4 regions of the Streptomyces sp. NPDC001714 genome follow, and region 2 is predicted to be linked to each of the others. Evidence: riboswitches for the same ligand, from Rfam matches in the RefSeq annotation. Region 2 holds a riboswitch; each other region holds the start of a gene.
What was found. A riboswitch is a leader RNA that binds a small molecule or an ion and turns the genes downstream of it on or off. The one in region 2 is predicted to bind cyclic di-AMP.
Positions count from the first base shown of each region.

Region 1: it holds a riboswitch for cyclic di-AMP, as region 2 does, so the genes downstream of both, ACFY0P_RS05925 (C40 family peptidase) here and ACFY0P_RS01030 (transglycosylase SLT domain-containing protein) in region 2, are expected to answer to the same signal.
Region 3: it holds a riboswitch for cyclic di-AMP, as region 2 does, so the genes downstream of both, ACFY0P_RS35500 (transglycosylase family protein) here and ACFY0P_RS01030 (transglycosylase SLT domain-containing protein) in region 2, are expected to answer to the same signal.
Region 4: it holds a riboswitch for cyclic di-AMP, as region 2 does, so the genes downstream of both, ACFY0P_RS11600 (M23 family metallopeptidase) here and ACFY0P_RS01030 (transglycosylase SLT domain-containing protein) in region 2, are expected to answer to the same signal.

Region 1 is NZ_JBIAUL010000002.1:301,348-306,287, forward strand. Features, by position in the region: gene ACFY0P_RS05920 (NAD-dependent epimerase/dehydratase family protein) at 143-1,201, shown strand; gene ACFY0P_RS05925 (C40 family peptidase) at 1,219-3,555, opposite strand; cyclic di-AMP (ydaO/yuaA leader) riboswitch at 3,566-3,744, opposite strand; gene ACFY0P_RS05930 (DUF1996 domain-containing protein) at 4,152-4,940, shown strand, end outside.
Region 2 is NZ_JBIAUL010000001.1:206,698-211,637, reverse strand. Features, by position in the region: cyclic di-AMP (ydaO/yuaA leader) riboswitch at 1,325-1,523, shown strand; gene ACFY0P_RS01030 (transglycosylase SLT domain-containing protein) at 1,527-2,018, shown strand; gene ACFY0P_RS01025 (HAD family hydrolase) at 2,032-2,838, opposite strand; gene ACFY0P_RS01020 (FAD-dependent oxidoreductase) at 3,247-4,497, opposite strand; gene ACFY0P_RS01015 (ATP-grasp domain-containing protein) at 4,522-4,940, opposite strand, start outside.
Region 3 is NZ_JBIAUL010000016.1:104,560-109,499, reverse strand. Features, by position in the region: gene ACFY0P_RS35510 (cytochrome P450) at 1-878, opposite strand, end outside; gene ACFY0P_RS35505 (transglycosylase family protein) at 1,504-2,499, shown strand; cyclic di-AMP (ydaO/yuaA leader) riboswitch at 2,682-2,856, shown strand; gene ACFY0P_RS35500 (transglycosylase family protein) at 2,861-3,532, shown strand; gene eno (phosphopyruvate hydratase) at 3,919-4,940, shown strand, end outside.
Region 4 is NZ_JBIAUL010000003.1:622,033-626,972, reverse strand. Features, by position in the region: gene trmB (tRNA (guanosine(46)-N7)-methyltransferase TrmB) at 1-422, shown strand, start outside; gene ACFY0P_RS11610 (PrsW family intramembrane metalloprotease) at 433-1,785, shown strand; gene ACFY0P_RS11605 (aldo/keto reductase) at 1,902-2,846, opposite strand; gene ACFY0P_RS11600 (M23 family metallopeptidase) at 2,999-4,033, opposite strand; cyclic di-AMP (ydaO/yuaA leader) riboswitch at 4,041-4,200, opposite strand; tRNA gene ACFY0P_RS11595 (tRNA-Met) at 4,518-4,591, opposite strand; gene ACFY0P_RS11590 (dihydrofolate reductase family protein) at 4,785-4,940, opposite strand, start outside.

The DNA.
Region 1 (4,940 bases), on a different contig from region 2:
CTTATGACGTGTATCGGGTCCGGCTTATGGCTTCCGGGACGTCATGGCGGCCTCCCGGTGCTTGGCGGGTGCCCGGCGCATGCACCAACCTGTCCTCTGCGGCGCACCGAGGCGCGGTGGCCGGAGGGCGAGGGGTGAGAGCGTGGAGGCACGCGGGGAGACGGCCGTCGCGGTGACCGGCGGCAGCGGATTCGTCGGGAGCCATCTGGTGCGGCGGCTGCTGGAGCGAGGGTACGGGGTCCGGGCGACGGTCCGCCGCGCGTCCGACGCGGCGAAGGTACGGCCCCTGTGGGAGCTGCAGGAGGCCTTCCCCGGCCGACTCACCCTGTTCGAGGCGGACCTGCTGGCGGACGGGTCCTTCGACGAGGCGTTCCGCGGCTGCGCGACCGTCTTCCACGTCGCCTCGCCGTTCCTGATGCCGGAACGGATCAAGGACGGTCAACGGGACCTGGTGGACCCGGCGTTGCTCGGCACCCGCAACGTGCTCGGCAGCGTGGAGCGCACGCCGGAGGTGGAGACCCTGGTCTTCACCTCCACCGTGGGCGCGATCTTCGGCGACTACGCAGACGTCCGCGCGATGGCGGGCGAGGTCCTGACGGAGAAGTACTTCAACACCACCAGCACGGTGGCGAACAACCCCTACCACTACGCCAAGACGGTCGCCGAGCGGGCCGCCTGGGACGCCGAGGCCGCCCAGGACCGCTGGCGCATGGTCTCGATCAACCCCGGCCTGATCCTGGGCCCTTCCCTCACGCCCGCCTCCGAGTCCGGCAGCCTCTTCCTGCTCGACGAGCTGTTCAAGGGCTACTTCTGCTACGGCGCCCCGGACTTCAGCTTCACCACCGCGGACGTCCGCGACGTGGCCGACGCGCACATCGCGGCGGCGGAGAACCCCGCGGCCAGGGGGCGTTACATCGTGGCCCACGAGACGATGACGTCCTTCCACGAGATGTCCCGGATCATCCGCAGCCGCCACCCCTGGGACCCCCGCCTGCCACGCACCGCGCTTCCGCACGGGCCGGTACGGGTCCTGGGCCCGCTCTTCGGCCTCACCCAGGACTACATACGCAAGCACCTCGGCATCCGCTTCCGCGTCGACAACGGCCGCAGCGTCCACGAACTGGGCCTTGCCTACCGGCCCGTCGAGGAGACCCTCCTGGACCACCACGAGAGCTGGCGCACCCGGCGGCGGAGGGTCTGACCCCGACGGCCAGGGGGTCAGGCCGGGCGGATCACCCGGTGGATCGCCGACTCCCCGGCGTTGTAGATCGACTCCTCGCGGATGAGCGCCCCGGGACTCGGCGCGTGCACCATCGCGCCGCCGCCCGCGTAGATCCCGACGTGGCTGTCGTCGTCGAAGAAGAAGACCAGGTCGCCGGGCTCGATCGCGGCCAGCGTGATCGGGGTGCCGGCCAGGGTCTGTTCCGGCGCGGTGCGCGGCAGCGTGACGCCGGCGGCGCGCCAGGCGGCCTGGGTCAGGCTGGAGCAGTCGTACGCCCCCGGCCCGGTCGCCCCCCAGACGCACGGCCGGCCGATCTGCTCCCGCGCGAACGCCAGCGCCTTCATGGCCTTGCCCGGCTCGGCCGTGACGCCCGGCTGGAGGAAGACCCCGGGTTCGGCGTAGGCGCCCGGTGCGGGCGCGGCTGCGGTGGCCACCGGGGCGGGGACCTGCGGGGGTGCGGTCGGCAGGGGGGTGGTGGGGAGCGGGGCGGTGACGACCGGGGCCGGGGCGGCCGTGGGCATCGCCATGGTGGGCGCGGCCATCATCATCGCCTCGGGCGGCGCGGTCATGGCCGTCGGCACCGCGGCCGTCGCCGGTGCGGGGGGTGCCGTCATGGGTGCCGCCATCGGTGCCGGCATGGGCGTCGGCATCGCGGCGGCGGGCATGGCCATGGGGGCCGCCATGGGTGCCCCCATCGGCGTTGGCATCGCGGCGGCGGGGTCTGCCGTCGCCGTGGGCATGGCCGTGGTGGCGGCGTAGGCGTAGGCACCGTCGGCGGGCTGCATGCCGGCCGCGTAGGCGCCGGACATGTCGGCGGCGGGTGCCGCGGCGAAGGGGGCGGCCGGCGGCATGGCGGCCACGGGCGGCACGGGGGCGGCGGCCGCTGCGCTGTACGCGCCGACGGCGTAGGCGGTGTCGGGGGTGGCCAGGGGGACGTCGCTGTAGGCGGCGGCCGGAGGCAGATCGGTGTAGGCGGCGGCCGCGTTCGGCGACATGACCCGGAATCCGCCGGCGTCCATCGGGGCCGGGGCGGGAGCGGCAGCGGGAACCGCGGGCGCCGCGGTCGGGAAGGCGCTCGTGCTCATGGGGTCCGCGGTCGGGAAGACGCTCGTGCTCATGGGGTCCGCGGTCGGGAAGGCGCCGCTGTTCGCGGGGGTGGCGGTCGGGAAGGCGCTCGTGCTCATGGGGTCCGTGGTCGGGAAGGCGCCCGCGTCGGCCGCGGTCGGCATCGGGAACGAGCCCGTGGCGCCCGGCGTCATGATGCGGAAGGAGCCGGAGTCCCCCGGGGACGGGGCCGGAGCCTGGGCGGCGCCCGCGTCCATGGGGGGCGCGGTCTGGTAGGTCCCGCCGCCCGAGCCGCCGGGGGTCATGATGCGGAAGCCGCTCGAGTCCGCCGGGGCCTGAGTCGGGGTGCTGTCGGCGCCGCCGGGGGTCATGATGCGGAAGCCGCTCGAGTCCGCCGGGGCCCGGGTCGGGGTGCTGTCGGTACCGCCCGGGGTCATGATGCGGAAGGTACCGGTGTCCGACGGGGACACGATCGGGATGCCGCCCGTCTCGGTCACCGCCGGGAGCGCGCGCGTGGCGGCGAGGGAGTCGGTGCGGGCGGAGCCGCTGCCGGTGCGCTGGTTCGGTATGCCGGCGGCCGGAGCCTGCCACTGCTGCGCCGGGGCCTCGGGCGTGGGCCAGGGGCTGGGTGCCGGCGGAGCGGCCTGGGCGACCGGCATCGGGGCCGGGGCGGGTTCGAGGGCGGCGACCGCCCGCTGCCCGGTGCGCTGGGACAGCATCTCGCGGGCCTTGGCGAGCTTGAGCTGGTTCTTGGTCTTGGAGGTACCCGGCGTAGGCCGCTGCGGCGCGGCGGCGGGCAGCGTCCTGGGCCCACCCATAGTCCCCGCGGGCAGCGCCGCCGCGGGCCCCGCCGTCAACTCCAGCTTCGGGCGCGCCGGCAGCTCACGGACGACCTCGATCTCGCTCTGCGCGGACGGCCCCGCGGTCAGCTCCAGCCGGGCCGGGCCCGAGTCCTCCAGCTGGCCGAGCAGGTCGGCGGCCATGGCGCTGACGGGCCGGCGCGGGCCGGGCCGGCTGGGCAGCCGGTCGGTGGGCAGCGCGGCCGGAACGCTCGGCCCCAGCTTCGAGCGCGCTCCCTCGAACCACTCCCGGGCGATGTTGTCGAGGCCCGGGTCGTCGCGACGGGGCCGTTTGAACAGCGGGACACCACGTGAGCGCGAGCCCCCGCTCATCGCACGGGTGGCGTTGTAGTTCCCGGTGGCGTTCTCAGCCTGGTCGTAGAGGCTGTCGATCCGCTGTCGAACCTCGTCACGGCTCTCGGGCGCCATTGAGGGGTCGTGCTCCTTCCGTACTCCGCCTACCGGGTTAGCTGTCGGGTTCGGGCGCGGTGAAGTCCGGAAGGCATGCCCTACGGCCTCTGCCCTTGCGGACGGTCGGCCGATTCACCCCAGTGGTTCGGTTGGGTCCCCGGCTCCGGATCCGCCCCTGCGGGGCACCGGACTCGGCGGAGGCCGCGCGGCCCGACGGGATTCGCCGGGGGGAGCCGAGCGGCTTGCCCGTCAACTTAGCCAACTTGTGTCACTCGTGTGAAGGTTGAAGTGGCTATTGTCCGATACGTATTTGTGATGTTCGTCTTAGCGTTCGGAACTCGACCGTACGGAACGGCATTTCGCGCGCATCCATTGCATTCGCAGGGTCACCGGGGCGTTGCCGTCGGTCGCGTTCACCCTGCTCCCGGGCACGCGCTTTCTGTGAGGTCACCGTGAATTCGTGGGTCTGTTGAACACGATGGCGCCGTGGGCCGTATAGGGCGGGGGATTTCCATGCCCGGCCGCCTACGACACGCAGGGGAACGACCTTGAGACGCAACAGGCGCAGACGCCCGACCGGCGCACAGCGCGCGACCTTTGCAGCGGTCGCCCTGATGCTCGGCGGCGGAGGACTGGTCGCGGTGAACGTCTACGCCTCGGCCACCGAGGGCGGCGGGGACCAGCAGGGCCAGGTCGCCACCGGCCAGGTGCTCTCCGCTCCCACGGTCTACTGCCCCGACGTCGGCAGCCGGCTGACGGCGGTGCCCGACGCGGCCCGGGCCGACGTCGACCGCGAACTCGCCCAGCTGGACCAGCAGATCGCGGCCGCCTACCAGCAACTCACCCAGTCCGCGGCGGCAATCGAGCAGAACCCCGGCCTCGCCGACGAGACGATCATGAATCCGCTGAAGGAGAAGCGGTCCGAGTCGATCCAGCGCATCTCCGACGCCATCGCCCGCGAGGGCGACCGCCCGCAGGGCCTCGACGACCTCGCCGCCTGCACCCTCCGCTCCTCGAACCAGGGCGACGGGCAGTCGGCCACGCCCCAGGGCAGTGCCACGCCGAGCCAGAGCGGCCAGGGCAGCGCGGCGCCGAGCCAGGGCACCGGTGCGGTCGGCCAGGGCGGCAACGGCCCGGTCGCCTCCGACTACGCGGACATCACCTCCGTCCAGCCGAACGTCGCGACCCCGGCCGAGCAACCCGGCGGCTCCACCGGCACCTTCAGCTCCAGCTGCGGCGTCAACGCGAACGGCCTGTTCAACTCGGACAACGTGATCGTCGCGCCCGGTGTCTCCAACGGCGCCCACCACTTCCACGACTACATCGGCAACCAGTCCAACAACGCCTTCGCCAGCGACCAGGACCTCGCGAACGCCGACACCAGCTGCGCGGACCAGGGCGAC
Region 2 (4,940 bases):
GAGGGGTCTCCTGTCTGCTGGTGTCTACTGGCGATTACACGGTTTGTCGATAGGTCGCTGCCATCACTCAAGTCAGCGTATCCGGTCAGGTTTCGATCACCGAGGGCGCCCACGGTTACACCCCGGGCGCTATCGGATCACGACCGTTATGTTTTTGATCAGCCGATACGACCTGACATCTACTGACTTAACAGGAAGTGCGGGCAGTTGTCCCGAACCGAGGACCAGGCCGTGTCCTCCGCCAGGCCCCGCGCCGGGTTCGGATCCGGGGCGGCACCCGCGGGGCCGTCCGGCGGCACCCCCTCCGGATGACGGCCGCCCGGAAACGGCCCCGCCTCCCCCGCCCGACGTCACCCGCCCGGGCGTACCCCCTGCGCCGCCCGCCCAGGCCGACGCAGACACCCGGCGCACGAAGGGAGGCACCTCGCGCCCACCCGTATGCCCATCCTTCACGAGACCACGCACGACGACCTCCGCGTTCCCTTGACCGTCATCCCCTCGACCGACGGAACGGCATCCCTGCGCGCGCATGACGCCCGCGCAGCTCCCCGCCGGCTCGCGGGAGCCTCGGCACGTGCGGGTTCCCGCCCAGGGTGGCTGCCATGACAACGACGCGCACCACAGGGGAGGTTCCGCCCTCACGGTGGACACGCACACCGAAGATCCCCGGTTCCCCGCCACCCCCCGTCGGCGTGACGAGAATCACGCACGCCCACAACGACCTTCGACGCCCCCAGCCACCCCCGACACCTGACCCCGTCAATCAGCCGCGCCACCTTCCCCGTTGGGGCCGGCCGACGGCACGCACGCGTAGCCGAGGCTTCGGAAGTTGACGGAGAGCGCGCCACAGAGGCCGCCGATCGAGCGAGCGGGACCGCTGCCGGCACGCGGCCGCGCCACCGATCAGCCCGCACCCATCCGAGAGCCCCGAATCCGGCAATTCGGACTAATTATCTAAATCACTCCCATTAAGGGGCGCTCCGCAATCCTCTGCCGGAGCCAATCCGCACGGAAGAGAACGAGGTAGTTTTCCGTTGAACCATGAAAAAGGCGGATTCCACGAATCCCGGATGCCCGATTTGCCGTTATTGCGGTTTCGTGAAGTAGGTCACGCCGGCCCGGATGCCGCAAGTGCCACAGGCGACCCTTCCTCCCCTTTCCCTGTGGGCCAGTTGAGGGTTGGCAACCGCAAAGGATCAAGCACCCCATACGGCACAGATCAAGGTCAATCGGCATGTTGCGGGAATCAGGGTCTTGTTCCGGACATGTGCTCTCGCATACGTTCCGGCTCGCCGGGCGGACGCCGAATCCTGCCGCCGCCCGAAACGACCCAACGACGAGTTCATTCGCACGGCAGGAGCGGGGAACCCAGGTAAGTCGCCGGACCGGGCGGCCGACGTCAGCGGACAGACGTCGTTCCGGAACGGCTAGGGGTGAAGTCGCATCGCCTTCGGGCGGTGCGGCCGGGCACTCCCCGGGCCCGAACCCGACAGCTCACCTCGCAGGCGACGGAGAGGAACTTCGCCATGCCTGCTACCGCCCAGCTCCGCCGTCCCCGCCGTAACCGCATCGTCCGCACACTCGCCGTCGTCGGCACCGGCGCCGCCGTCCTCGCCCTCCCGCTCATCGGGGCGACCACCGCCTCCGCCGCCGCAGCCACCTCCACCAGCACGGCCTCGACGACCCTCGCCGGGTACCCGAACAACCTCGACGGCTGGATCCGCGAGTCGCTCGCGATCATGGCGGAGAAGCACATCCCGGGCACCTACAACGGCATATACCGCAACCTGATGCGGGAGTCCTCCGGCAACCCGCGGGCCATCAACCTCTGGGACTCCAACGCGGCCAAGGGCATCCCGTCCAAGGGCCTGCTCCAGGTGATCGACCCGACGTTCAAGGCGTACCACGTGGACGGCACGTCGTTCGACATCTACGACCCGGTCGCGAACATCACCGCCGCCTGCAACTACGCCGCCGCGCGGTACGGGTCGATCGACAACGTCCACGGCGCGTACTGACCGACGTCCCGCGTCAGCCGAAGAGTCTTTCGAGGACGACGGCGATGCCGTCGTCCTCGTTCGACGTGGTGACCTCGTCGGCCATCGCCCTGAGTTCGGGGTGGGCGTTGGCCATTGCCACCCCGTGGGCCGCCCACTCGAACATCGGGATGTCATTGGGCATGTCCCCGAACGCGATGGCCTGTCCGGGGCTCAGCCCCAGACGGTCGGCGGCCAGCGCGAGCCCGGTCGCCTTGGTCACCCCGCACGGCTGAAGTTCGACGGTCCCCGGCCCCGACATGGTGACCGTCGCCAGCGATCCGACCACCGAGCGGGCGGTCGCCGCCAGTTCGTCGTCGGACAGGGTGTGGTGGCGCAGCAGCACCTTGCTGATGGGCGCGCACCACAGGTCGTCGCGCCGGGCGACGCGCAGCGCGGGCAGCGTGGGGTGGGGCATCAGATAGCCCGGCTCGATGAGCGTGAGCCCGTCCACGCCGTCCTGGTCGACCGCCGCGTACACCTGGCCGACCTCGGCCTCGATCTTGCCGAGTGCGGTCTCCGCCAGCTCCCGGTCCAGGGTGACCGACCACAGCAGCCGGTTCGCGCCGGCGTCGTACACCTGCGCGCCCTGGCCGCAGACCGCGAGTCCCGTGCAGCCGAGGTCGTCGAGGAGCGGGCGCACTCTCGGGGCGGGCCGGCCGGTCACCACGAGATGCCGGGCACCGGCCCGGCCGGCCCGCGTGAGCGCGGCCAGCGACCGTTCCGAGAGGGTGTCGTCGCCGCGCAGCAACGTGCCGTCCAGATCGGTGGCGATCAGTGAGTACGGGGAGGGTGCGACCATGATCAGAGAATACGGACAGCGCGGCCCTCGGACTCACAGTGCGTTTCGGCCTCAAGTGACGCCCGCCGCCTCCTTGATGGGGCCGTTGTCAGTGGCGGGCGTTACGTTTTCCGAGATGCTCGGCAACTGCCCCGAGGACCCGGCCTGCGGCGCGCCGTACGCCGCGGAGGTCCGGCGACTCGGACTCTGGTTCGACGGGGACGGCTACGCCGCCGAACTGGACACCGCGCGCGAGCTGTTGGGGCTGCACTTCACCGACGCGCGCAGCCGGCCGGCCCGGCATCCGCACGACGGTGACCTGATCGAGAAGCTCCTCGGGCGTTCCGCCGCCGGTGGTGGTGTTCGGCGTGTGCCGCCCGGGGAGGAGGCGCAGCCCTCGGGGCCGGGTGACGGTCCGGCCCCGGGATGTCAGGCGTGGGCCGCAGCCAGGTGCCTGGCCAGGCGCGGTGAGGCGAACTCCGTACCGCACACGAACCGCATCACCGGCCCGTACGACGCCGCCGCCGGGAGCCCCGTGAAGTACAGGCCGGGTACGGAGGACACGTATCCGGCGCCGAGTCTCGGGGCGCCGCGAGTGACCGCGACACCGGTGCGCAGCCCGGGGCCGAGGAAGTCCATCGCGGCGGTGTCCACGCGGTAGCCGGTGGCGGCTATGACGTGGTCGGCGGTGAGGCGTTCGGTGCCGCCGTCGTGAGTGCGGACGGTGAGGACCGGAGCGCCGTCGGAGGTCTCGGCGCCGATCACGGCGGAGACCTCGCGGACCTGGACCTTGCCCTCGAAGCGGTCGCGCAGCCACCAGGCGCCGAGCGGGCCGAGCACCCGGCGGACCAGGTAGTGGCGGGTCTGTGCCGGGAGGTAGCGGTAGGGGTGCGGGTAGTAGCTGAGCGCCCACAGGGACCAGGCCCGGCCGAACGGCGACTCGGGGCGCAGCTTCGGCTGGTCCCAGGGCGGGGCGCCGAAGGCGACCTTGCCGCGCCCTCGCGAGACCACCCGTACCCGGGCACCGGCCTCGGCGGCGAGGGCCGCCGTCTCCAGCGCGGACTGCCCGGCACCGACCACGATGAGCTCCTTGCCGGAGAAACGGGTCAGATCGTGGTGCTGGGAGCTGTGCGAGACCAGCCCGGCGGGTCCGTCGGCGCCTGCCTCGGCGAGTTCGGCGGGGAGGCGGGCGAGCCCGGACAGGCCGGTGGCGACGACGACCGCACGGGCCGTGAACGACTCCCCCGAGTCCAGCTTCAGTTCGAAGCCCGCCGCGCCTTGCGCCTTGTGCCGGTCCGCCTTGTGCCGGTCCTCATGGTGTCGGTCCGCCGTGTGCCGGTCCACGGAGACCACCCGCACCCGCTCCAGTTCGGGCAGCAGTTTCTGCTGGAACCACTCGCCGTAGCCGATGAAGGTCTCCACCGGGATGACGTCCTCGTCGGTCACCAGCCGGCGGATGCCCGCGGCGTCGCAGTAGTCGGCGAGGGTGTGACCGCGCTGCGGGCAGTCCAGGTTGGAGGCGGCGGGGGTGGACTTCAGGATCATCCCGGCCGGCATGTGGTCGCGCCAGCTGACCATGGGGTCGCCGAAGACCCGGACGGGAATGCCACGCGCCCGCAGATGGGCGGCCGTGGACAGCCCGAAGGGCCCGGCACCGATGACTGCTACCGGTTCGATCACGAAGTCCCCCCTGGAACGTGGTCCCTACCTCGTGCCGGCACTGGAGCCGCGGCGGTTGGTGCGCCACAGCTGGTAGAGGTGCTTCGCGCCCGGACGCACGAAGCGGGCGAGCATCGTGACGAACGGCAGCGGGTCGTCACCCGCCAGCCAGGCCAGTTCGGTCCCGCTCGGCCGCGTCGGCGCGTGCGGCGTCGTGTAGCCGCTGCGGCGGTAGGCGAGGAGGGCGGGCAGGTCGATGTTCTCCACGACGTACCGGTGGCCGGCACGCTGTTCCCCCTCCGGAACGCGGCGCCCCGTCAGGTCCAGATGCATGGCGCGGACGACGTCCACCCCCGACTCGCTCTCGAAGAGCCGGAACTGGGCGCCCATGCGCGGATTGAAGTCGAGCAGCTTGTACTGCCCGTCGCGCCGGTCGAAGCGCAGGTCGAGATCGATGATGCCGG
Region 3 (4,940 bases), on a different contig from region 2:
GGTCCGTCATAGCGGAGCAGCTCTTCCACTCCGGTGTCGAGCAGTCCGTTGTCACCGCGCTCGATCGACTTCTGGAGCCGGTCCCGTTGCGTGGGATTGCGCAGCAGTGCATACAGGCCGTTGCCGATGAGATTGATGGTGGTCTCGAAGCCCGCGAACAGAAGTACGAAACACATGGCGGCGGCTTCGTTCTCGGTGAGGTGTTCGCCCTGGTCGGAGGCGCGGATGAGTCCTGAGATCAGGTCCTCGCCGAGGTCGCTGCGTTTGCGGTGGATGAGTTCGGCGAGGTAGGCGCGGATCTTCTTGACGGAACGGGCGACGCCGCCGCGTGGACCTCCTCCATGCCGGATCATCATCCCCGCCCACTCGCGGAACTTTTCCTGGTCCTCGCGCGGGACTCCGAGCAGGTCGCAGATCGCATAGATGGGAAGGGGGAAGGCGAAGTCGTGGATGAGGTCGGCCTCGCCCTGTGGTGCGAACCGGTCGATGAGGTCGTCGGTCAACTCCTGTACGCGCGGCGCGAATTGCGCCACGCGGCGGGGAGTGAACGCCTGGGAGACGAGGCGGCGCAGCCGGGTGTGGTCCGGTGGGTCGATATTGAGTAGATGCGTCATGAGATTGGCGCTGCGCTCACCGGGGATGCCGGTCCTGCTCTTGCCGTGCGCTTCCTCGGCGTGATGGTCGGGGTTCTTCGAAAGCCGCCCGTCGGCGAGAGCCTGGCGCGCGTCGGCGTAGCGGGTCACCAACCAGGCCTCCACTCCGCTGGGCAGCTTCGTCCAATGGACCGGCGAGTGCTCGCGCAGCCAGGCGTAGGCCGGGTATGGATCGGAGGCGAACTCCCAGGTGAAGGGTTCGGGGGCGGTGTTCGGGACGTTCACAAGGAAAACCGTAGCGGGAGCTGACCGATGGTCGCCCTGCCACGGAAACGCCGGTTCTGGCCCTGATATAGGGAGAAACGGGCACCCACGAGGGAATTCCGACTGTTTCTCGGCACTATGTCCTGTCGCGCGTTAGATTCCCGGCAAAGCAAGAGGTCCCAGAGCCGGCCAGGGCTCCGGGACCTTGCCAGCCGTGAAGGGGCTGACGTGATCAACGCTACAGCTGTGTCCGTGCCCGCGGTCAACCGTGGACCGGAGCCGATTCGTACTGTTCCTGCGGCTCTTGAAGGGGGGTGGGTGGGGGGCCCGCCGCCGTGGGGGTACGCCATCGAGAGGACCGGCAGGCGCGGTTCGAGGCCTGTCATCGCCGAGGGCGAGGCCTCTCCAGCGTCAACCGCTCGTCCCACCCTTCGAGGCCACCGTGGGCATCACGGAAGCCAAGTGCCCAGGCCCGTACCGGTCCGTACGGGCAAAAGGTGACCGGCGTTCAAGTCTGTGATCTTCACGTGATCTACGCGGCATTAACTTGTGACAAGTGATCGTCTGCGGATACGTTCACCCATCAGCGCGGCGCCCCTGCGGGACCCGCCGCGCCGGTCACCGCTGTCGCTCGAAAGGTTTCCGCATGCTCTCCGGGAACGGTCGTCACCGTCGCCCCCGCCAGGCTCCGGCACTCCTCGTCGCGGCCGGGGTGACCGGCTCCGCCATCGCCATCCCGCTCCTCGGCGCGGTGAGCGCCAGCGCGGCCGACGGCTCCACCTGGGACCAGGTGGCCGAGTGCGAGAGCGGCGGCTCCTGGAGCGCCGACAACGGCACCGGCTACTACGGCGGCCTCCAGATCTCCCTGGACGACTGGAACAAGTACGGGGGCCAGGAGTACGCCACCACGCCCGACCAGGCGAGCCGTTCGCAGCAGATCGCGGTCGCCGAGAAGATACTCGCCGACCAGGGCACCAAGCCCTGGCGGACCTGCGCCCTGCTCGCCGGGCTCTCGTCCGACGACGCCTCGGTGAACGTCGACACGGGACTCGGCGACTCGGGTGGTTCGTCTGGTTCCTCCGGCTCATCGGATTCGTCCTCTGGGCTGTCCGACTCGTCCTCCTCCGGTTCCGACTCCTCTTCGGGCGCCACGGACTCCGCGAACGACTCCGCCACCCCCTCTCCGGACGCGAGTGCCGGCAGCGACTCGAAGACGGACACCTCCAGCAAATCCACCAAGACGGACAAGTCGGAATCCTCTGGCTCCGGTACCTCGAGGGCGAGTGAGAGTCCCGCCACTTCGGGGACCGACGACTCGGACAATTCGTCGCAGACCGGGGGTTCTTGGAGTCTGGTCGACACGGGTGCCGTCAGTGGTGGCGGCAAGCACCGTGGCGGCTCGGCGGACGAAAGCGTGACAAACGGTCAGAGTGCCACCTCCTCCGGCCGGCACGCCTCCAGTGGCGGCGGCACCTACACCGTCCGTGACGGCGACACCCTCGCCTCCATCGCCGACTCCCTTGACCTCGACGGCGGATGGCGCGCGCTCTACGCCGTGAACAAGGCCGACATCGGCACCGACCCGAACGCCATCACCCCCGGTCAGACCCTGAAACTCGGCAGCGAATCGGGCGAAAAGTAACGGGAGTTGACGCCCCGTTTCGAGTTGAATGTCCGTTTTGGTGAAAGTGTGGGATGAGTCTCAGAAGCCCTGATCATCTTTGAAATTCACCTGATGGCCTGTTTACGGTCAAGGCCGCTCGTCACCACGAGCCCCGGCCGTCGCAACGCCGAGTCCTGCCAGCGGCTGTCCGGGAACAGTCGTCGCGTCATGCGCCGTAGGCAGGAGCGGGGGACCCAAGGTAAGTGCCGGGACCGGTGGTTGAGGCCGCCGATCCGGCTCGGGGTGAAGCCGCGCACCGACACACGGGTGTGCGGCCGGGCAACTCAACCGGCCCGAACCCGACAGCTCACCTCGCAGGCGTCGGTGAGGGGATCGATCCATGCTGTTCTCCGGCAAGGGCAAGCACCGTCGTCCGTCCAAGGCCGTCCGCGCCATCGCTGTCGCCGGTGTCACCGGCGTCGCCGTCGCCGCCCCGCTGATGGCGGCCGGCAGCGCCTCCGCCGCCACCGCCTCCGAGTGGGACGCCGTCGCCCAGTGCGAGTCCGGTGGCAACTGGGCCATCAACACCGGCAACGGCTACTACGGCGGTCTGCAGTTCTCCGCCTCCACCTGGGCCGCGTACGGCGGCACGCAGTACGCCGCGCAGGCCAACCAGGCCACCAAGGCGCAGCAGATCCAGATCGCCGAGAAGGTCCTCGCCGCCCAGGGCAAGGGCGCCTGGCCGGTCTGCGGCACGGGCCTGTCCGGTGCCACCTACACCGGCAGCAGCTCCAGCTCGTCGAGCAGCAGCACCGCCACCCGCTCGACCGACACCCAGGCCGCCTCCCGCTCCGCCGAGCGCCCGGCCGCCAAGAAGACCGTCACCACCCCGACCGGCAAGAAGGTCAAGAAGGGCGACGGCGAGTACAAGGTCGTCAAGGGCGACACCCTCAGCTCGATCGCCGAGAAGCACAAGGTCAAGGGTGGCTGGCAGGCGCTGTTCAAGCTGAACAAGGACATCGTCGACGACGCCGACTTCATCTACCCGGGCCAGCAGCTGCACCTGAAGTAAGGCGCGGTGCGGCCGCCGTGAGTATGAGGCGGCGCCCAGCTGAACCACAGCTCCCACACAACCGTGGTCCCCATAGTGGAGGCCACGTGAGGGCCACCCCCGTCCCCCACGGGCCCCCGCTCCGGTGCGTTTTCCCCCGAACGCACCGGGGCGGGTTTCTCTTTGCCGTCCCCCTCTCGGCCCCCTCTTGGCCCGCTCTTCTTCCGTTCTTCATCGGGACCCCTTTGTTCCGCGCGTGAACAATGGGTACCGTCTGTGTGTCCACGGGCCGGTCGGTCGTGCCGGCCGACGGCCCTGGGACGGTTAGGCTCTAGTCGCAAGGCTGAGCAAGGGCCGACGAGGCCCACGTGCGCCCCGCACAACCAGCGTCACATCCCAAGAAGGAGATGCTCGTGCCGTCCATCGACGTCGTCGTAGCCCGGGAAATCCTGGACTCCCGAGGCAACCCCACGGTCGAGGTCGAGGTCGGCCTCGACGACGGCAGCACGGGTCGTGCCGCCGTCCCGTCCGGCGCCTCCACCGGTGCCTTCGAGGCCATCGAGCTCCGTGACGGCGACCCCAACCGCTACCTGGGCAAGGGCGTCGAGAAGGCCGTCCTCGCCGTCATCGAGCAGATCGGCCCCGAGCTCGTCGGCTACGACGCCACCGAGCAGCGCCTGATCGACCAGGCCATGTTCGACCTGGACGCCACGGACAACAAGGGCTCGCTCGGCGCCAACGCCATCCTCGGCGTCTCCCTCGCCGTCGCGCACGCCGCCTCCGAGGCGTCCGACCTGCCGCTGTTCCGCTACCTCGGTGGCCCGAACGCGCACCTGCTCCCCGTCCCGATGATGAACATCCTCAACGGCGGCTCGCACGCGGACTCCAACGTCGACATCCAGGAGTTCATGATCGCCCCGATCGGCGCGGAGTCCTTCTCCGAGGCGCTGCGCTGGGGTGCCGAGGTCTACCACACCCTCAAGAAGGTCCTGAAGTCGAAGGGCCTGTCCACCGGCCTCGGCGACGAGGGCGGCTTCGCCCCGAACCTGGACTCCAACCGCGCCGCGCTCGACCTCATCCTTGAGGCGATCAAGCAGGCCGGCTACGTCCCGGGTGAGCAGATCGCGCTCGCGCTCGACGTCGCCGCGTCCGAGTTCTACAAGGACGGCAAGTACGAGTTCGAGGGCAAGTCCCGCTCGGCCGCCGAGATGACCGAGTACTACGAGGAGCTCGTCGCCGCGTACCCGCTGGTCTCGATCGAGGACCCGCTGTTCGAGGACGACTGGGCCGGCTGGAAGGTCATCACCGACAAGCTCGGCGACAAGGTCCAGCTGGTCGGCGACGACCTGTTCGTCACCAACCCGGAGCGCCTGGCCCGCGGCATCGAGGAGGGCACCGCCAACGCCCTGCTGGTGAAGGTGAACCAGAT
Region 4 (4,940 bases), on a different contig from region 2:
TCCGCGTCGGGAACGGCGACGCGATCATCCTGCTCCGGGAGATGCTGACGCCCGACTCGCTGGACGGGCTGCGCGTGTACTTCCCGGACCCCTGGCCGAAGAAGCGGCACCACAAGCGGCGGCTGATCCAGCCGGAGTTCCTCGACCTCGCCGCGACCCGGCTGCGGCCCGGCGCGATCGTGCACTGCGCGACCGACTGGGAGCCGTACGCCGAGCAGATGCTCGAAGTGCTGGAGGCTCACCCGGAGTTCGAGAACACGCAGGCCGACGGCGGTTTCGCGCCACGTCCGGCGCACCGGCCGCTGACCCGTTTCGAGGGCCAGGGACTGGACAAGGGACATGTGGTGAACGATCTGCTCTTCCGTCGCGTACAGCACCGGGTGCCGCAGAGCGAGCAGCACCGTCAGGAGTCACCTCGTTAGGGTCGATACCGTGGCCACCTCCCCGCCGCCGTACTCGCCGTACCCGCAGCATCCACCGCAGCCGTCGTATCCACCGGACCCCGCCGGTCACGGTCTGCGGCATCCCCGCTGGTGGCAGCGGCGCTGGGTGCGGTACGGGGCGCTGAGCACACTGCTCGCCCTCTCCGGCCTGGTGATCCTCGCGCTGGTGCGGGAGCAGACCGGGACGGAGGGCTTTCTCGTCGGGCTCGGGCTCGCGGTGCTGCCCGTGCCGCTGCTCGTGGGCGCGTTCCGGTGGCTGGACCGGGTACAGCCCGGCCCCTGGCGGAACGTGCTGTTCGCCTTCGCCTGGGGCGCCTGCGCGGCCGCGCTCATAGCCATCGTCGCCAACAGTTTCGCGACGCGGTGGATAGCGACGGCGACCGCGGACCCGAGCAGCGCGGACACGCTCGGGGCGACCGTGATAGCGCCGGTCGTCGAGGAGTCGGCGAAGGCGGCGGCCGTGCTCCTCGTCTTCCTCTTCCGCAGACGGGACTTCACCGGGATCGTCGACGGGGTGGTGATAGCCGGGGTCACCGCCACCGGGTTCGCGTTCACCGAGAACATCCTCTACCTCGGTACCGCCTTCGGGACCGACCAGCTGACCGGTGACAGCGGGATCGCCTCCGTCACCGCCGCGACGTTCTTCGTGCGCATCGTGCTGTCCCCGTTCGCGCATCCCCTCTTCACCGTCCTCACCGGCATCGGCTTCGGCATCGCCGCGCTCTCCGGGGAGCGGCAGCGGGCACGGCGCGTGCTGGTGCCGGCGGCCGGGCTGCTGCTCGCGATGAGCATGCACGCGTTCTGGAACGGGTCCTCGACGTTCGGGCAGTACGGGTTCTTCGCCGTGTACGGCATGTTCATGGTGCCGGCGTTCGGGCTGCTGACCTGGCTGGCCGTCTGGACCCGTCAGCGGGAGCTGCGGACCGTACGGGAGGAGCTGCCGGCGTACGTCTACGCGGGGTGGCTGGGGGCGGCCGAGCCGTTCGTGCTCGGGTCGATGCGGGCGCGGCAGATGGCCCGGGAGTACGCCGCGTACCACTTCGGGAAGGCGGCGGGGCGGGCGGTCGCCGAGTACGAGGGGTACGCGACGGCGCTGGCACTGCTGCGGCGCCGGGGGCAGCGGGGGCGGGCGGGGGCCGACTTCGTGGCGCGGGAGCGGGAGCTCCTCACGGAGCTGTGGAGCCGGCGGGAACTGGTGCGGCCGGCCCTGGAGTACGCGGCGCGGACGGCCGCGCCGGGCGGGTGGCCGGGGTACGGCGGCCAGGCGCCGTCGGCTTACGGGGGACCGGGGTGGTACGGGGCGGCGGTGCCGTATCCGGCCCACAACCCGTATCGGAGTTAGCACTCCGGGGTCGCGGCCGGCTCGGCACCGCCGGGATGCGCCGTGGGCGCTGAGCACCGTTGCGGCCGAAAGATGTGTGAGCGGCGGGAGAAGGAGAAGGAAGGCGGCCGAAGCCGTCAGGCCGAAGCCGTTGTCAGCTTCGTCAGTTCCTCGTCCGTCAGGGTCAGGTCCGCCACGCCCAGCAGGGGCGGGAGCTGTTCGAGGGTGCGGGCCGAGGCGATCGGGGCCGTGATGGTGGGCTGGGCCGCCAGCCAGGCCAGGGCGACCGTGGGGATCGGGGCCTCGTGGGCCGCGGCGATCTCGTCCAGGGCCGCCAGGACCTTCTGGCCGCGCTCCGACTCGGCGTACTGGGCGGCGCGGCCCGCTCGCGCGCTGTCGACCGTCGTACCGGGGCGGTACTTGCCGGTGAGGAAGCCGGCGGCCAGCGAGAAGTAGGGGACGGCCGCGAGGCCGGTGCGGGAGGCCAGGTCCTGGAGGGGGCCCTCGTAGGTGTCGCGGGAGACCAGGTTGTAGTGGGGCTGGAGGGCGACGTACCGGGCGAGGCCCTCGCGGTCGGAGAGGTCCAGGGACTCCTGGAGGCGCTCGGCGGTGATGTTGGACGCGGCGATGTGCCGGACCTTGCCCGCCCGCACCAGCTCGTCCAGCGCGCCGATGATCTCCTCGACCGGGATCTCGGGCTTGTCGAAGTGCGTGTAGTAGAGGTCGATGTGGTCGGTGCCGAGACGGCGCAGGGACGCGTCGGCGGCGGCCTTGATGTTGGCGGCGGACAGGCCCGGGTAATCGGGGTGCTGGCTGACCTTCGTCGCGATGACGACGTCGTCGCGGTTGCCGCGCGCCTTGACCCACTTGCCGATGATCGTCTCGGACTCGCCGCCCTTGTTGCCCTCGATCCACGCCGTGTACGAGTCGGCGGTGTCGACGAAGTTGCCGCCCGCGGCGGCGTACGCGTCGAGGACGGCGAAGGAGGTGGCCTCGTCCGCGGTCCAGCCGAAGACGTTGCCGCCGAGGGCGAGCGGGAAGACCTCGAGGTCGGAAGAGCCGAGTTTGCGAAGAGCAGTCATGCCCAACTTCAACACGGGCCGCCCGGTGACCCATCCCGTCGATTACGAAGGTCTCGTAAAAGCGGAATCCCCGGCTCGTCACCCCGGCGGCCCTGACGCCGGAGGGGTGCCGTCAGGGCCGCCGGAGGCCGGTCGGTGAGGTCCGGATCAGGTCAGGGGTTGAGGCCCTTGCCGCGCAGCCAGGTCATCGGGTCGATGGCGGTGGCCTGGCCGTTCGGGTGGACCTCCAGGTGGAGGTGGGGGCCGGTCACGTTGCCGGTGGCGCCCACGCGGCCGATGACGTCGCCGGTGGCGACCTTCTGGCCGACCTTGACGCTGATCGAGGACTGGTGGCAGAACCACAGCTCGGTGCCGTCGTCGAGGGTGATGATCGTGCGGTAGCCGTAGGAGCCGGCCCAGCCGGCCTCGGTGACCGTGCCGCTGTGCACGGCCTTGATCAGCGTGCCGGTGGGCGCCGCGAAGTCGAGGCCGGTGTGGTAGCCGGAGGACCACATGGAGCCGGCCTGGCCGAAGGTGCCGGTGATCGTGTACGAGACGACGGGCAGCGTGTACTGCTTGGCCAGCTCGGCGAGGCGGGCGTGCTCGGCCTTCTGCTTCGCGGAGGCCTCGGCCTTCTCCTTGGCGGCGGCGGCCTTGGCGGCGGCCGCCTTCTCCGCCTTGGCCTCGGCGTCGGCGACCGCCTTGTCGGCGGCGGCGACGGCCTTGGCGCCGGCCTTGGTGTCGAACTGGTTCTGCTGCTGCGCGGCCTGGGCGATGATCCGGCTGCGCAGCGCCTCACCGGCGTCGGACGAGGAGGAGTCCGCGTCGGTGGCGGTCGTGGTGACGCTGCTCAACGCGGTCTGGGTGGCCTGGTGGCCGCCGTCCTCACCGAGCAGGGAGCCGACGGAGGACGGCAGGTCGGGCAGCGAGATGGAGACCGGCGGCTTGCCGGTGTTGGCGCTGGCCATGCCGCCCGCGCCGACCGCGGCGATCACGCCGACGCCGAGAACCGTGGAGCTGCGGGCGAGCCCGCCGCCCTTCTGCTTGGCGACCCGGTGCCGGCCGCGTACCGCGGAGAGGGACTCCTCGGTGGGGTTCCACTCCTCGAAGGGGCCCTCGTCGGTGCGGTAGCCGGGGTAGCCGAAGGTCTCGGGCTGACGCTGGCTGGGCACGAACGGGGCTGCCGGAGCAGGCGGGTTGGACGCCACGCGGGCGCACTCCTTTCCTTCCGCCGCCTACCGGGTTAGCTGACGGGTTCGGAGCGGGAAGGTCTCCTACGCGCGTATACCGGCCGTTTCGTACCGGCGGTAGCCGTGCGATTCACCCCAAGGTGGTGGTTCCCCGGTTCCCTTGCGGGATTCGGCGCGTGCGCACGGAGCCGTCTCGGGTGACGGCTGGGACGACCGCGCTGCGTTATCGAACGTTAATAGACCCGGCTATCGGATTCCAAGCTGTTCGCCTTGATCATTAAGCTTTCAAAGCTCGGACTTACCTGCCACGACAGGTCAAAAACGGTCGAGTCGACGGTGCGCGCTGCTCGGCTCAGGAGTCACACAGGTTTTGATGGTGACTCAGGTGTTATGCACAGGGCGGCCGTCCGGACACTGACCGTGACCGCGCAAAGGAACACGTGCCTGGACATGACTCAGGGCCGGAATCCTTGAATTCTGGGATTCCGGCCCTGGGCTTCAGTAGCGGGGACAGGATTTGAACCTGCGACCTCTGGGTTATGAGCCCAGCGAGCTACCGAGCTGCTCCACCCCGCGTCGGTGACACCAGCATACGCCATCCGAAGAGGGGGAGTCACACGGGTTAAGGCTCACGGGGCCGGCGGGGGCTGCGGGGAGGTCCCGTGACCGCGCCCAGAGGGGGCTCTGGGGGTACCCCCCGGCCGAAGGCCGGGGGAGGAACTGCGCGAGCAACCACCACGCACCCGGCCGCCGAACGCGCCCCACCCGCTCAGCCGAGCAGATGCACGTTGGGTGCCTTCGCCTCCCCCTCGTACTCCCCGAGCACCAGCACCTGCACCCCGGCCTCCCGCAGCGCTCCCGTCCCGTCGGCCGCCGCCACGAACGTGTCCGGCTCGCGCCACGCCGTCACCACCCGCCGTACCCC